Regions from separate parts of the Gluconobacter albidus genome, predicted to be linked through region 2. Evidence: riboswitches for the same ligand, from Rfam matches in the RefSeq annotation. Region 2 holds a riboswitch; the other holds the start of a gene.
What was found. Region 2 has a riboswitch for thiamine pyrophosphate ahead of thiC (phosphomethylpyrimidine synthase ThiC). Riboswitches for the same ligand answer to the same signal wherever they lie in the genome.
Positions count from the first base shown of each region.

Region 1: linked by a shared signal. The riboswitch ahead of A0U94_RS11035 (TonB-dependent receptor) and the one ahead of thiC (phosphomethylpyrimidine synthase ThiC) in region 2 are both predicted to bind thiamine pyrophosphate.

Region 1 is NZ_CP014689.1:2,413,140-2,420,874, forward strand. It holds gene A0U94_RS11020 (YdcF family protein) at 1-196, opposite strand, end outside; gene A0U94_RS11025 (MFS transporter) at 196-1,434, opposite strand; gene A0U94_RS11030 (methyl-accepting chemotaxis protein) at 1,562-2,989, opposite strand; TPP riboswitch at 3,177-3,306, shown strand; gene A0U94_RS11035 (TonB-dependent receptor) at 3,399-5,837, shown strand; gene A0U94_RS11040 (phosphotransferase enzyme family protein) at 5,840-6,994, shown strand; gene pnuC (nicotinamide riboside transporter PnuC) at 6,985-7,542, shown strand; gene A0U94_RS11050 (hypothetical protein) at 7,624-7,735, opposite strand, start outside.
Region 2 is NZ_CP014689.1:177,468-185,202, forward strand. It holds gene A0U94_RS00725 (TonB-dependent receptor) at 1-1,895, opposite strand, end outside; gene A0U94_RS00730 (FecR family protein) at 2,130-3,068, opposite strand; gene A0U94_RS00735 (RNA polymerase sigma factor) at 3,065-3,631, opposite strand; gene A0U94_RS00740 (phospholipase C/P1 nuclease family protein) at 3,699-4,742, opposite strand; TPP riboswitch at 4,941-5,074, shown strand; gene thiC (phosphomethylpyrimidine synthase ThiC) at 5,187-6,980, shown strand; gene A0U94_RS00750 (FAD-dependent oxidoreductase) at 6,977-7,735, shown strand, end outside.

The DNA of each region.
Region 1 (7,735 bases), 870 kb from region 2:
CCTGCAACCGTTCCTGCAACGCAGGCCGGGGCGTGCCTTTCGCAGTCACCGCCGTCCCGAAAATGACCGCCATCTCAGAACGCTCCGGCACGGCTGACAGCCCCCGAAACGCCACGAACCCCATCCAGAGCAGAAACAGACCCGGGAGAACCGCACCAAACGCCAGCCCGCGCACAACCCAGCCCCTGCGCCCCATCAGGATACCGTCTCCTTCCCCGCCTGGGTACGGTGCAGATAAAGCAGCGCCACTCCCGCTGCCAGAATCCCGGACAAAGACCCCACACCCAGCGCCCAGCGCGGCCCCAGCGAGTTGGCCACCATCCCAACCAGCGGCGCCCCCAGCGGCGAGGACCCCGCGAAAACCGCAAAACGGATCGACACCACGCGCCCCCGCATGCCCGGATCGGTCGCAAGCTGCATGTAGCTGTTGCTCACCGCCGTAAACGTCAGGGACGCCATGCCCGCCATGACCAGCGTGACCGCAAAGGCCCAGTATCCAGGCGAAAGCGCGCCCAGCAGACAGGCCAGACTGAACACCACCGCCCCCTGCGGCAGCGCCGAAAATTTCATGGTCCTGCGGCTGGCAGCGAACAGCGCGCCCGTAATCGTCCCCACCGCCATCGCCGAATTGAGAACCCCGTAACCATGCGCCCCGACATGAAAGACACTGACGGCCATGGTCGAAATATAGATCGGGAAATTCAGTCCGAAAGCGCCCAGCAGAAACAGCATGAACAAAATGGTCCGCAGATCATCGCGCTTCCAGACATACCGCACCCCCGACAGCAGATCCTGCTTTTCCTGATGCGCGCTTTCCGGTTTGCGGGACGAAAGACGGTGCAAATCCTGCGCCCGCAGGGACAGAAGCGACATCAGCACGCCGTAAAATGAAAACCCGTTGAGGATGAACGACCACCCCGAACCCAGTTCCGCAATGCAGAACCCGGCTACCGCGGGGCCGATCATGCGACCGGCATTGTACGACACGGAATTGAGTGCCACCGCATTCGGCAGGTCTTCCTCGCCCACCAGTTCACCAGCAAAAATCTGTCGGACCGGACTGTCAAATGCCGCAACACATCCGCTCAGGAAGGCGAACAGATCCACTTCCCACAACCGGATCATTCCGGTCACCACCAGAGTTCCGAGTGCGATGGCCAGTGTGCCCAGTGCGGCCTGCGTCAGAAGCAGGAAGCGATGTTTCTCCACCCTGTCGGCAATTTTTCCGGTCCAGAAAATCAGCAGAAGGGGCGGGGCAAGCTGAAGCGCCGTAACAATCCCGACTGCCGTTGCATCCTGCCGGGTCAGTTCCGTCAGGACCAGCCAGTCCTGAGTTGTCATCTGCATCCAGGTTCCGATATTCGAAACCAGCGCGCCCATGGCCCAGACGCGGTAATTCCGCCGCCCCAGAGACCGGAAGGCCCCGCCCATCATGGGCAGGCCCTGTCATTCAGCGCAGAAAGAAAGAGCGGACTGACAACCATGGATGTCAGTGTCGGGAATATCGGCTCCGATGTCGAGACATGTCAGGAAAATGCGTCTTTCACTTTCCTGAAAAGCCTCAGAAACCGGCCGGAACCAGTTCACGGGGTATGGACCCCGGTCTCCTGCCTGCGGACTGTGCCGGGCTGAAACGGAATTTGGACAGTTCAGCGAACAGATCCTTCGCCTCGTTGCTCAGATTCCGGCAGGCCACGTTGACCTCTTCCACCATCGCGGCATTGCGCTGCGTCATCTGGTCCATTTCGTTGATGGCCTTGTTAATCGTCTCAAGGCTCTCGGCCTCGCCCGTCGTGGAGCGGGAGATGTCTTCAAGCAGCGACGTGATCCCGTCCACATGCTCACTGATGACCTTCATCGAGCGGTCCGCATCCCCGACAAGCTGGACACCCTCTTCCACCTGCCGGCCCGAAGACGTGATGATGTTGCGGATATCCTGCGCCGATTTGGCGGAGCGCTGCGCGAGAGCCCGGATTTCCTTGGCCACAACATCAAAACCCTGACCGGCCTCTCCCGCCCGGGCCGCTTCGATCCCGGCATTCAGCGACAGAAGATTGGTCTGGAACGCGATTTCCTCAATCAGGCCCAGAATACTCTCGACCTGCCGTGACGACGTCCGGATTTCGCCCATGGCCCGGTTGGCCGAATGCATGATCTCCGAAACCACGACGGTTTGTCCCCGCGTTTCAAGAGCCGTTTCACGCGCCCTTACCGCAGAACGCGCCGTTTTTCCGACCGTCTGGGTGATGCTGTTGATGGAGGCGGCAGACTGGGCCAAGGTGATGGCCTGACGTTCCGTTCGTCCACTCAGTTCCGTAGAGGCTGACGCAATTTCGGAAGTGCCGTTGGCGATGACGGAGGTCGCATCGGAAATCTTGGCGATTGCCGTCCGGTAGATCTGGATGAGCGTGTTGAAATTCTGCCGGAATTCCTCGAACCGGTCCTGAAAACCGCCGCCGAACGTGAAGGTCAGATCCCCTTCCTTCACAATCTCCAGTCCGGCACAGATGGTCCCGATCGTCTCATCCTGCACCCTCCGGATACGCTCGCTCCGGCCGGACAGTTCCTTCTGGATCTGCGCTGCATCCCGTGCTTCTTCCGCAGAGTTTTCCTGAAGCTTCAACTGCTTCTGGCTGTTTTCACGGAACATCTGAAGCGAGCGCGCCAGCCGCCCCGCACAGTCATGGTGATGAAGGCACGGAATGGTGATGTTGAGAGCGCCGCCCGCGACCTTCTCCGTCGCAGCGGTAATCTGCTCGAAAGGCACGGCAATTACATGAATGGCGAACCGGGCGATCAGAAGTGTCAGTCCAACCTGAAACAGCAGCCCCATGCACTGCGACAGCATCTGTTCATGCCGGTAATGAATAAACAGATGCTCGCAAAGCTGCTCCACCACGAACTGCACCAAGGCAATCATGACAAGAATCGCAAAAAGTACTTTGATTTTCTGTCGGACGTAGGCGGTTTTTTCAATCCAGTTTAACATGATCGCCTTTATTGAGCTCAGCTCTCACGCACTGCTTGGACACTGGCGTGATGTTTTTTGAAAACTATACATGTCGTTATTAATAAAGAATGAAGAATGCTCTCGAAATTGTTTGCAACATTCCATCTGCACTGCGCGGACAAAATCTGCTCATATTGACAATTTCCTGTCCCCGGACGATCTGTGACGCTTCACCGTGGGGAGCCCCGGCAAGGGGCTGAGATTCTGCTGGCATGATGCTTGTCCGTCATAGGGCGCAGTGACCCATTGAACCTGATCCAGTTCACACTGGCGGAGGGATGGTGGTCGCTGCCTGACGGACGCATTCTCATGATCCAGCCAGCCAGCAGCTTGAACCTTTCCTGTCAGCGCTGAACTCCCATTGCTTGCAGGCGAGGCGCGTTCCATCATGGCCCACGGACACCACGGAAATTCTGCTGCACCCCGCCTGCGGTATCATGGCATCCTGCCGGCCCTGCTCGGCACCACGGTCTGCCTGTCCGTCGCCCATGCAGCCGATACGACCGGCCCGAAAACCCATCAGACAGCCCCCGCCTCCCCAGCCACGAATGCGCCCCGCACCGCCCCGGCCGAACACGTGGCCGAGCATATCGTCGTCCACCGAATTCCAGACAGCGCGCCCGGAAACCAGCCGGGAGGCGGCCTGATCCATCCGCAGGACGGCGTGAAATCAGTCAGTACCGTCAGTCAGGATTTCATTTCCAAACAGGCCCCCATGGCCACGGCCTTCCAGCTTGCTGCCATGCTGCCCGGCGCCAATGTGTCCTCGTCCGACCCGATGGGGTTTTCTCCCAATACCGACATCACCGTCCGCGGGCTCGATAACAGCGCCATCGGTTATGTGCTCGAAGGCATGCCGCTGAACGATGTCGCCGCCTATTCCGGCACGCCCAGCCAGTTCGCAGACAGTGAGAACTATCAGGAAATCGCCCTGTCGCAGGGCTCGGCCGATCTGGACAGTCCGGTCCTGAACGCCGCCGGGGGCCTGATGAACCTGACCTTCCGCGACCCCGCCAAAAAAGCGGGGGGTGACGCCAGCGTGTCTTACGGGTCCTACAACACCAACCGCGAATTCATCCGCCTCGACACCGGCGACATCGCCCATACCGGCATCCGTGGCTTCGTCTCCTACTCCCACGGCGCGACCGACAACTGGCGCGGGCCAGGACGCGACGAAAAGCAGCATGTCGATTTCAAGTTTCTCAAGGAATGGGGGCAGGGCAACCGCGCCAGCCTCATCGGCACCTTCAACACAACCATCACGAGCTGGTATCCCGAACCCACCATGGACACATGGAAATCGGATGGGATCAAAGGCCAGAACAACCTGCTGGCCCATTATGACAGCAGCAATCCGGAAAACGGCGCGAATTACTGGCGTCTGTGGCGGGACGGAGAGCGCACGCTTTATGGCGGCGCGCCGGTCCATCTGACCCTGACCGACCATCTGACCCTGGACGTCACACCCTACGCGCAGCTTGCCTATGGCAACTGGCCGGGCGGAAGCACGCTGTCCGAAACCGGACTTTACCAAGGCACACAGGCCCTGTCGGACACTCTGAACCTCCCCGGCGCGCAGGACGGCGTGGGCGTTGTTCGCGCGGATTACACCCAGCGCAGCTACCGCTCCGGCTTTACCAGTGCGCTTCACTACAAAACCGGCTGGAACGATTTCGTTCTGGGGTACTGGTATGATTATGGCGACGACAACGAACAGCAGCCCTTCACGGCCGTCCAGACCAACGGCTATGCGCCGGACATCTGGGCGCAAAACGGCCGCGACGTGATCCGCCTGCCCAACGGCGAACGCCTTCTGGGCGGCAGCTTCCACACCATTTCACAAACCAACGCGCTGTTCATCGGCGACCACATGTCCCTGCTGCATGACCATCTGGCCATCGACCTCGGGTTCAAGGCCGTCATGATGAACCGCGATGGCACGAACAGCATGCCGGGCCCGCAATACCATGTCGGCTCCAATAGCATGGAGCCCCTGCCCCGCCTCGGCGTGCGCTGGCGCATTGACGCGGAAAACCAGATCTTCTTCAACGCCACGACCAATTTCCGCGCCCCGGATCAGAGCTCGCTGTACAACACCTATGACCCCTCTTCGGGCGAAATGTACGGAACCGGATCGGCCGATGTCCGCAACGAATATTCCATTTCCGAAGAACTGGGATACCGCCGCACGGGGCGCTGGATCATCGGCAGCCTGACGCTGTTCAACTACAACTTCACCAACCGCCAGATCTCCACGCAGGCCGTCCAGAATGGCTCCATCGTCAGCACGACGATGAACGCAGGTGGCCAGACCTCCCGCGGCGTGGACGTGGAAATCGGCCTGCGTCCCTGGCATCATTTCAGCCCCTATGTCTCAGGCGAGTACCTGCATGCCACGATCGACAATGACCTGATGTCGGGCGGCGACCTGCTGCGCACCCGCGGCCGCATCGCCGTCCGCAGCCCGACCCTTCAGGCCGCGGCCGGGCTGAGCTATGACGACGGACACATCTTCGGCGTCGCCACCGTGCATTACACCGGCCACCAGTACGCGACGTTCACGAATGACGAGCGCGTTTCGGATCACACGACCGGCGATCTCGCCATCGGCTACCGCTTTTCGGACCATATCCATCTGCATCAGCCGACCCTGCGGATGAACTTCATTAACATCACAAACGAACACTACCTTTCCGGCGTGGCCAGTCCGACCATGAATGCAAAGGACACGACCGGCGTGTATGGCACCACCATCGCCGGAAGTGCCCCGAGCTACTTCATCGGCGGCGGGTTTGCAGCCCTGTTCACCGCTTCGACGGGGTTCTGAGCATGGCGGAGGCTTCCGGACAGTTCGGCGTCAATGGTCCCGAAAGCAGACGGGATTGGCCCGCACTGTCGGACGCCGAAGCCCGCGACGTCCTCTCCCGTTTTCCGCTTCCTTCCCCCGCGCGGCAGGTCATCTGGCACGGACGACGCCCCTTTTCCTCCACGGGCGTCGTTTTGCTGGAGGATAGCAGCCGCGTTTTCCTCAAACGCCACGATCATTGCCTGCGCGATGCAACAGCCCTTGCGGAAGAACACCGCTTCATCACGCATCTGGCCGAACAGGGGGTTCCTGTCGGCCAGACATGGCGCACCAAAAACGGGGATGCCGCACTCGATCTCAACGGATCCGCCTACGAAGTCTTTTCCATCATGCCCGGACATGACCTGTACGAGACCGTGCAATCCTGGGAACCGTTCCACAACGCCCGCCACGCCTTTTCCGCTGGCCAGCGTCTGGGCCAGCTTCACCAGGCGTCAAGAAGCTTCGACGCCCCTGCGCGCCCTGCCCGCCGCCCGCTTCTCTCCACCTTCGAGGTCATCACATCTTCCAACCTGATGACCGGGCTGGAACGCTGGCTCCCCCATCAGGCCGGGCTTGCCGAAGCCCTGACACACCACCGCTGGCGCGCCGATCTCCCGCAGGCCCTTCTGCCCTTTCATGAAAAGCTGAAGGCGCATCTCGGCACAATCCAGCCCCGCTGGGGACATGGCGACTGGCACCCGTCAAACCTGTTCTGGACCGGCACCGACCCGGAAGCGCAGGTCTGCGGCATTCTCGATTTCGGCATGTCGGACCGCACCTGCGCCGCCTACGATCTCGCAGTCGCCATCGAACGCACCGCCATCGCATGGCTCGAACCCGAAAACGACTGTCCTGTCAGCCTCGAGCGCCTCGAAGCCTTCCTGTCAGGCTATCGGACACATTACGCCCTTTCGGCGGAAGAATGCCGTCTGGCACCCCTTTTTCTGCCACTCGTTCACGTCGAATATGCCCTGTCCGAAGTCGCCTATTACGAGACACTGGTTCATGACAAGGCCGGAGTGAAAGCCGCCTATACGGACTATCTTCTGGGCCACGCCCACTGGTTCTCGTCCCCCACAGGCCAGCAGTTCCTGCACAAGCTGACGCATCTTCTCCAGACAGCGCCATGTCCCTGATCGAAATTCTGGGCGCCGTCCTCAGCGCGCTGGCCGTCTGGCTGACATCGCGGCGCAGCATGATCTGTTGGCCTGTGTCTCTGGCCGCGGCAGGGCTGTATTCCTGGATTTTCCTTCAGGCCCGGCTTTATGCCGATGCCGGGCTTCAGATCGCATTCTGTCTGTATGTCGTCTACGGCTGGCAACACTGGCGCCAGATGGCGAAACCGGATGGCCGGATCCACGTCCGCCGCCCTACAGTCCCCACGCTCCTGAAAGGACTGCTCTGCGGCGGCGCAGGAAGCGCTGCCTGGGCGTTTGTTCTCACCCGCTACACCAACGATCCCACACCCGTCACGGACGCCACCCTCACGGCCTACAGCATTCTCGCCCAGTACTGGGACACCATGCGCTATCGTGAAACCTGGCTGTTATGGATCGTGGTGGACAGCGCCTATGTGGCCCTGTTCCTCACCCGCGGTCTTTATCCGACAGCCCTGCTTTATGCCGGTTTTGTCGTACTGGCGATCAACGGATACCGGCTCTGGAAACCCGAAGCCTCTGGCTGAGCGGCATCCAGTCCGCCCTCTGAACCTCCATCAAAAAAAGCCGCTCTGAATTTTCAGAGCGGCTTTTTTCAGGCCAGAACATTAATCAGCCGGCTCATCCTCCGGCAGAGGCTGGATCTGACGCAGCTTGCCGTAGCGGTCGTAATAAAAAACAGACGTTCCCCGCCGTTCGGCATAACCGTCCGGCTGACCG
Region 2 (7,735 bases):
GAAACGTAGCGGTTGTGCCAGCCGGTCTGGAAGTAGGCGGCAGTGATGGACTCCTGAAGGTGATAGTAGGCTGGTTTGGTCGTTGACGTTGTGTTGGTGGTTTTGAAAAGAGATTTGTTGTTCAGGAGCTTGTTGAGGGCTTCCTGATAATTAAAAATGGGAAATTTCAGCCCCGGAGCGGATTCCAGCGTCAGGACCTTGCTCGCGAGTACTTCGTTCATGTTCCCGATTTCAGCAGCGGTTATGGCATCTTTCGGGATCCACTGGGTGTAGGTTTCACTGTTGTCCACATGTGTCATCGTCTGGGTGACGCCGGCATTCAGCCAGAAACCATGCCCGACGTCCCATCGCCAGTCGCCCCTCAGAAACCGTACGTCATTCTTGACGTGGAAGCCGTAAAACCGCCAGTAACGCGGGTTGTAGTTGTTGGCGTCATTGGCCGCGGAGAGGTCGTTCAGGGCAATGACCGGAGCGCCGTTGTTGATGGAATAATTATATCCGTAGGCAGACTGGTATGTTGTCTTGTTCGTGTTTTCGTTCATTCCGGTGTTGTATTTGATCATGGTGCGGTAGCTGTCGTCCCAGGCGATGGAGTCTGACGCGAGAAAATTCAGGTGCATCCGGTCGTTGATGTCGTAATGGATCTTGCCGTTGACGAACCATGTCCGCTGCGTCTCGGGCTGTTGTGTGATTCCGAACTGATACTGGCCGGTCGTGACGGAACCGGTGTCGGGGGTTGCGCCCTGCGTCCATGTGCCTGAGGGCATCGAAAGCGCTTCGTTGCGCGTTTCCTGATCGAGTGTGTGGAAGTAGCCGCCAAAAACCGACAGATCGAAGCGGCTGGACGGTCGATACTGGAACTTCCCGGTCAGGCTGTAGCGCCGATAGGCGTCATCAAAAGCGTAATCCTGCGAACGCACGGGAACAGCGTTGCCTTTTGCAGCCTGTGCGTCCGTGTTGGTAGGGGAGCCCACGGATGTTCCCGAGGTGCTGTAATAGTTCCAGCCGTCACCCGTCGTATCGCCCGGCAAAATCGCGTGCGAGGCGGAATGAAGTTCCTGATAGTTGCCGGAAAGGACGAAGCCGAATTCCTTGTTCTTGCCGAATACGCGCGTCAGGGCGCCGTCGACGCGCCAGTTTTCGTGCATCGGCTGGACGACACTCCCGGCAAGATTGTTCCATCCGCCGAGAAGCTGCGTATCGAAACTGTTGCCGTAATCGAATGCGCTTTTCGTCACCATGTTGACCTGACCGCCGATCCCCTGCGGATCGTTATAGGCGTCCACAGTTTTGAGAACCTGGAGTTCGCCCAGCATGGACGATGGGATGAGGTCCAGCCGTGCGCCGCGATAGGTATTGTTGGCGCTGGCAAGCTGGGCGCCATCAATGGTGATGAGGTTGTAGGAATTGTCGAGGCCGCGGATCGTGATGTTTTCGATATTGTTGTCCGACCGGTTGTCGTCCGTGCTCGGCATGACCGAAATGCCGACGATGCGCCGGGCCGCCTCGACGACGCTCAGATCGGGCACCGTGCGCATCTGGGCCGCGCTGAGCGTATCGACGATCTGCGAAGCGTAGCGTTTGGTCGAGGTGTTGTCCCGCTTTCCGGTGACATTCACGTTCTCGCTGACGGTTGCATCCCGTCCAAGGCGGCGGGCAGAGGCTGTTTTGACGCCGGAAGCTGCGGCTGTCTTGCGAAGACCGATGACAATCAGTCGGTCATGCGTGGAAATTACTTCAAGTCCGGTTCCGGCCAGAAGTTTCTCCAGAGCGGTTTGACTGTCCATGCTGCCCTGAACGGCATTTCCGGTGATGGACTGGCGCACGGGATCGGCCAGAATGATCTGCATATTGGCCTGCCGACCATAGGTAATGATCGCGCGGGAAATCGGCATGCGTCCGATATTGAATGCAGTCGATTGCGCAAAGGCCCTGTGGGGTACGAAACCGCTGGCGAGGCAGGTTGTCGAGAAGGCAAGAGCAGAAAGAAATCGTGTATGATGGATAAAGCGAGACACAGCAGGTTCGATCCCCGTTCGGCTACGTTCGCTTCAAAGATGTAAAAGATCGAAAAATCCGCCGTTGTGTTTGTGTGAAGCTTTTATGGCGTCACGAACGCATGGTTCCGGTCATGAAATTGCAATGTTTTCTTTGGAAATACTGAGGCGGACACCAAATATTTCCCTGAGAACGCGGGCGAAACCGAGAGGGTCGTCCAGCATGAAGATACCGCTGATTTTCCGGTGCGCGCAGGCAGATCCGGTCAGGATAATCTTTCTGGCATTGTAACGGTTCAGTTCGGAGATGGCCTCTACGACATCCACGGACTGGAATTCGAGTTTGCCCTGACTCCAGGCGACAGCGCGCTCCATGTCGTCGTCGCAGAGGGTTGTAACCGTAATGGAACGGGGGGTGGTCTGGATCCAGTCCCGTGCATGGAGATGGCGCTCCATCCGTTCCTGCGCGCAATGGCTCAGGGCGTGACCCTGCAGCACGAGGGCATCGCTGTCGGTTCCGGCTGCATGAGCAATCAGTTTGCTGGAAGGCTGCAAGGCGATGAAAAGCCCGTTCATGTTGATCGGGAGGGACACGCGGCGTGCTGCCAGACTCATGCGCCCCGTGAGCAGGTCGAACGCAGGGCGGCCGGTATTGCGGCGAATGCGCAGGATCGTCCCCTGATCGAGAACGATCTCGCCGCATTCCGGCTGGGTGACGTGCATCAGCCCGGAGGCCGCGTGGAAAATCTCCGAGGCATCTGCGGAGCGATGCGGGATCAGGCCTGCCCCCGCGATCCCGGCCGCTACGGCCGTACGGATAAGCGCGCGCCTTGAAAGAGCGCGGGGCGGGACGGGAGCGCGAAGCGGCATGCCCTGAAGCGCGGCCATGCGGCCTGCTGACATCCAGAGGCTCTGCGCACGCACGAAGGCTCCGCGATGGCGCACGTCTTCTGCGAGCCAGCGCTGGAGGGCTGCGGCATCGGAAACATTCAGAGGGGCGTTGTCGAGGCGTGCGACCCAATCGAAGGCGACCGCATCAATCGAGCCTATGCTCGTGTCATCATGGCTCAAAGGAGGGTCGTAACCTTCTTCATCGGGGCGGGGCGCGTTTTCGGGGGTGTCGGCCGGTCGTCGCAGAATAGTCGGCTCAGTGCGCGCAGACCACGGGCGACCTGTTTTTCGACAATATTTTCCGAAATGCCGAGCCGTTCGGAAACCTGACGTTGTGAAAGTCCTTCCAGTTTCCTCAGCAGAAGGACCTGACGACAACGTTCGGGGAGATCCTGCATCATGTGATGAAGCCGTTCGAGTTCCTGCCGGGCTTCGATCGTCCGGTGAGGACATGAGGCATCGTCCGCGATGCCGTGGACGTCGAATTCCGCCAGCGCCGTAATGGAGACAACCTTCGCCCGGCGGTACTGCTGGAGGACGATATTCCGGGCGATCCGGAAGAAATAGGCTCTGGGCGTTTGTATTGCTGCGACTTCGACATCGAGCAGAATGGCGTAGCACTCCTGAATGACGTCGTCGGTGTCGATATCACGAAAACCGCGCAGCCAGCGGCGTACGTCCGGTTCGTGAGGCAGGATCTGCTGCGAAATCCAGACGATCCGGTCATTGCAATGGAAATCCAAGGCTGACACAGCTCCAAAAAATGACGTCATGACAGACTGGCGATGCCTGCCCCGAACCGGGCCGGTTTCAGCCAGCCGGAGAGGGACGGACGGACGGAGGAAGAGAGGGGGAGCGCGCGGCGGGTACTGTCCCTGAAGCGGAATCATATCCGGGGCTTTCCGGGTCTGCCGGGTCGGGCTGCGCTGACGTCTCGGGCGGCAGGGCGCTCTCCCGCCATGCCCGATAGACAAGGTCGCGCAGCATGGCCGCCGCCGCTGCGGTGCGCTCGTAAACCAGGTGACGCGCAGCCTTGTTCTGCGGGTCTTTGAGGGCGCCGGACTGGTCGAGAGCGTAGACCGTTTCGACATCCCGGTGTGACTGCGCGAGATAGGCAAGAACGAGGTCGAAGACGTCGCCACTCTGATGCCCGAGTGGTGCGAGGTGCTGCTGCACGTCCCGTTCGGTCAGGTTGATCATTTCGACATAATCGGACTCGAAACGGCCATGGACATTATGGTCTCGGGTATAATGATGCGGGTTGGGGCCAACCCAGCCGTCATGATGGATCGTGACATGCAGGGGTTGCGATCCGTCGGCGACGTAATGCCCCATCCAGGCCACTATGAAGGCGGTATCGGTCTGAAGGGCCGATGGATCATGTCCGGCAGCCTGCGCTTCGCGGATCGCGCGCATATCTGCGACGAGGTGTTCGTATCCTTCGACCACGGCGTAAGGCAGTGTACCGGCCCAGCGGACGTTCATGCGTTTTGCTTCGGGCGAGCCGAGGGCTTCGAGGCGTTCATGTTCGCGGTACAGCGCAAGAATAAAGGCGACGCGCGAGCGGGGGATCGTTTTCAGAAAAGCGGACTGTTCGCGAAACCAGCCATGATTGGGGTCTTCGGCCATCTTTGAAAACGGCTCGCTCGCAGCCCGCCAGCTATCCGGAACGCTGGCCGAATCCGCGATCAGCGAGACCTGTTTTTTGAGGCAAGTCGGTCCGTCATCCGGAAGGGCGTTGATTGCGGTGCTGTCGATGAGGGAATGCGCTCTCTCCCCCCAGGCATAGGCCTTCAGCGGAACGCAGGCACATGCGCCCAGAACAGCAGACCATAAGAGCTTGTGTGAAAGCACGGCAGGGCGATCCGATCGGACGTTTTGCGAAATGACCTTGTAGGGAGCGTTTGGCTTTGTGTGTGTGACGGTTTGATGATCGTTCTTCTGCGTCTGCAACACATGTCCGGGGTCTCGCGTGATGAAGCGTCCGTCATTGGATCAAGGAAATGTGTGCTCCATTCTGCACTTGATCTTCGGACGCTTCTCCAGCACTGTCGCGCCTGTCAGGGGAGTCCCGCCCAGGGGACTGAGAGGCCAATTGGTGACGTCGGGAAACCGGCGCCACGGTGAGGCGACCCTTTGAACCTGACCCAGTTGATGCTGGCGTAGGAAGACCGGAGGGCGTGTCCCTCTCGGGCCGATCTGGCCTTTTCCGTGTCCGTTATTGGGCACTGGGGGCGGCGGCTCCCTTTCTGCCTCACGTTTCTTGGGTCTTTTCGAGTGCGCTTGAGGAGACACCACATGAACGCTTCCATTCCCGCTATTACGACCGGCCCTCTGCCGGCCTCCAGCAAGATCCATGTCCGGGGCATGCATCATGACATCGCGGTGCCGCTCCGGCAGATTGCGGTTTCGGGTGAATGTCCGCTGAATGTCTATGACAGTTCAGGCCCCTATACCGATCCCTCCGTCAGCATCGACATCGCAAAGGGCCTGTCGGACAGCCGGGGAAACTGGCTTCGCGATCGTGGGGACGTGGAAGAGTATGAAGGGCGGACGATCACGGCAGCTGATAACGGTTTTGCACAGGGTGACCGGCTGACACCGAGCTTTCCGCAGCAGCGTCGTCCCCTGCGGGCTGTTGGAGATCGCGCTGTCACACAGATGGCCTATGCCCGTGCGGGGATCATCACGCCGGAAATGGAATTCGTCGCCATCCGCGAGAATATCGGCCGGACGGAAGCCCTGAAAGAAGCGCGCGACGGCGAGGATTTCGGAGCCAGCATTCCGGATTTCGTGACGCCGGAATTCGTGCGGCAGGAAATTGCCTCGGGTCGCGCCATTATTCCCGCCAATATCAATCACCGCGAACTCGAACCGATGATTATTGGCCGTAACTTCCTTGTGAAGATCAATGCCAATATCGGTAACTCGGCCGTGACGTCTTCGATGGAAGAAGAAGTCGAGAAAATGGTGTGGTCCATCCGCTGGGGCGCGGATACGGTCATGGATCTCTCGACAGGCCGCAATATTCACAACATCCGCGACTGGATCATTCGCAACGCGCCCGTGCCGATCGGGACGGTTCCGCTCTATCAGGCGCTGGAGAAGGTTGGCGGAATTGCGGAAGACCTGACATGGGAAATCTTCCGCGATACGCTGATCGAACAGGCGGAGCAGGGGGTGGATTATTTTACCATCCATGCCGGTGTCCGCCTGCACATGATCCCGCTGACGGCGCGTCGCGTGACGGGCATTGTCTCCCGTGGTGGCTCCATCATGGCAAAATGGTGCCTGCATCATCATCGCGAGAGCTTCCTGTACGAACATTTTGATGAAATCTGCGACATCTGCCGCCGTTATGACGTGTCGTTTTCGCTGGGAGACGGACTGCGCCCCGGTTCGATTGCGGATGCCAATGACGCCGCGCAGTTCGCGGAGCTGGAAACCCTTGGCGAACTGACGAAAATCGCCTGGGCGAAGGACTGTCAGGTCATGATCGAAGGGCCAGGGCATGTGCCGATGCACAAGATCAAGGCCAACATGGACAAGCAGCTTGAGCACTGCCACGAGGCACCGTTCTACACGCTTGGCCCGCTGACGACCGATATTGCGCCGGGTTACGACCACATCACCTCCGCCATTGGTGCGGCCATGATCGGCTGGTTCGGCACGGCGATGCTCTGTTATGTGACGCCCAAGGAACATCTGGGCCTGCCGGACCGCAATGACGTCAAAACCGGCGTCATCACCTACAAGCTTGCAGCCCATGCAGCGGATCTGGCGAAGGGGCATCCAGGCGCGCAGATGCGTGACGATGCGCTGTCCCGCGCGCGGTTCGAGTTCCGGTGGGAAGACCAGTTCAATCTTGGTCTGGACCCCGATACGGCGCGGTCCATGCATGACGAGACCCTCCCGAAAGAGGCGCACAAGGTCTCGCATTTCTGCTCGATGTGCGGGCCGAAATTCTGTTCGATGAAGATCTCCCATGACATCCGGGCAGAAGCGGAAAAACAGGCTGGAATGGAAGAAATGGCCGGGAAATTCCGGGAAGGCGGGGCGCTTTATGTTCCCGTGACGGAACCGGCGGAATGATCCATTCCGTCCTGGGGGAGGGGGTTGCGGCGCTGTGTTGCGCCACGGCCCTTTCCGACCGGGGTCTTGACGTGGAAGTCATCGTCCCGGAGGGCAGTCCAGAGGCGGCGTCACGGTTTGCGGGGGGAATGCTGGCCCCGTTCTGCGAGGGAGAAAGCGCGCCCGACCTGATCGTGGCGCAGGGGCAGGCGGCGGTGAACTGGTGGGCGGCCCATGTTCCGGATGTCACAAAGCGTGGCACGCTTGTCGTCGCCCCGCCGCGTGATGGTGCCGAACTGGATCGTTTTGCGCGTGCCACGCAGCAGCACGACTGGGTCGTCCCCGGCGATCTGGAGCCGGATCTGGAGGGGCGATTTGCGCGCGGACTGTTTTTCCCGACCGAAGCGCATCTGGACCCGCGCAAAGCGCTTGCCAGTCTGCGTGACAGCCTGCTGGCGAAAGGCGTGACCTTCCGTTCCGGGACGCCGTGCGGTCATGTCGTGGACTGCCGGGGACTGACGTCGCGGGACAGTCTCGCCGATCTGCGCGGCGTGCGGGGGGAAATGCTGATCGTGCATGCCCCGGACGTGTCGCTGACGCGGCCGGTCCGGCTGCTGCATCCGCGCTTTCCCTGTTACGTCGTGCCAAGGGATGGGGATCGGTACATGATCGGGGCGACCATGGTGGAAAGCGCCCGGCCCGGCCCGGTGACCGCGCGAGCGGCGATGGAACTGCTTTCGGCGGCCTACACGCTTCATCCGGGCTTTGCCGAGGCT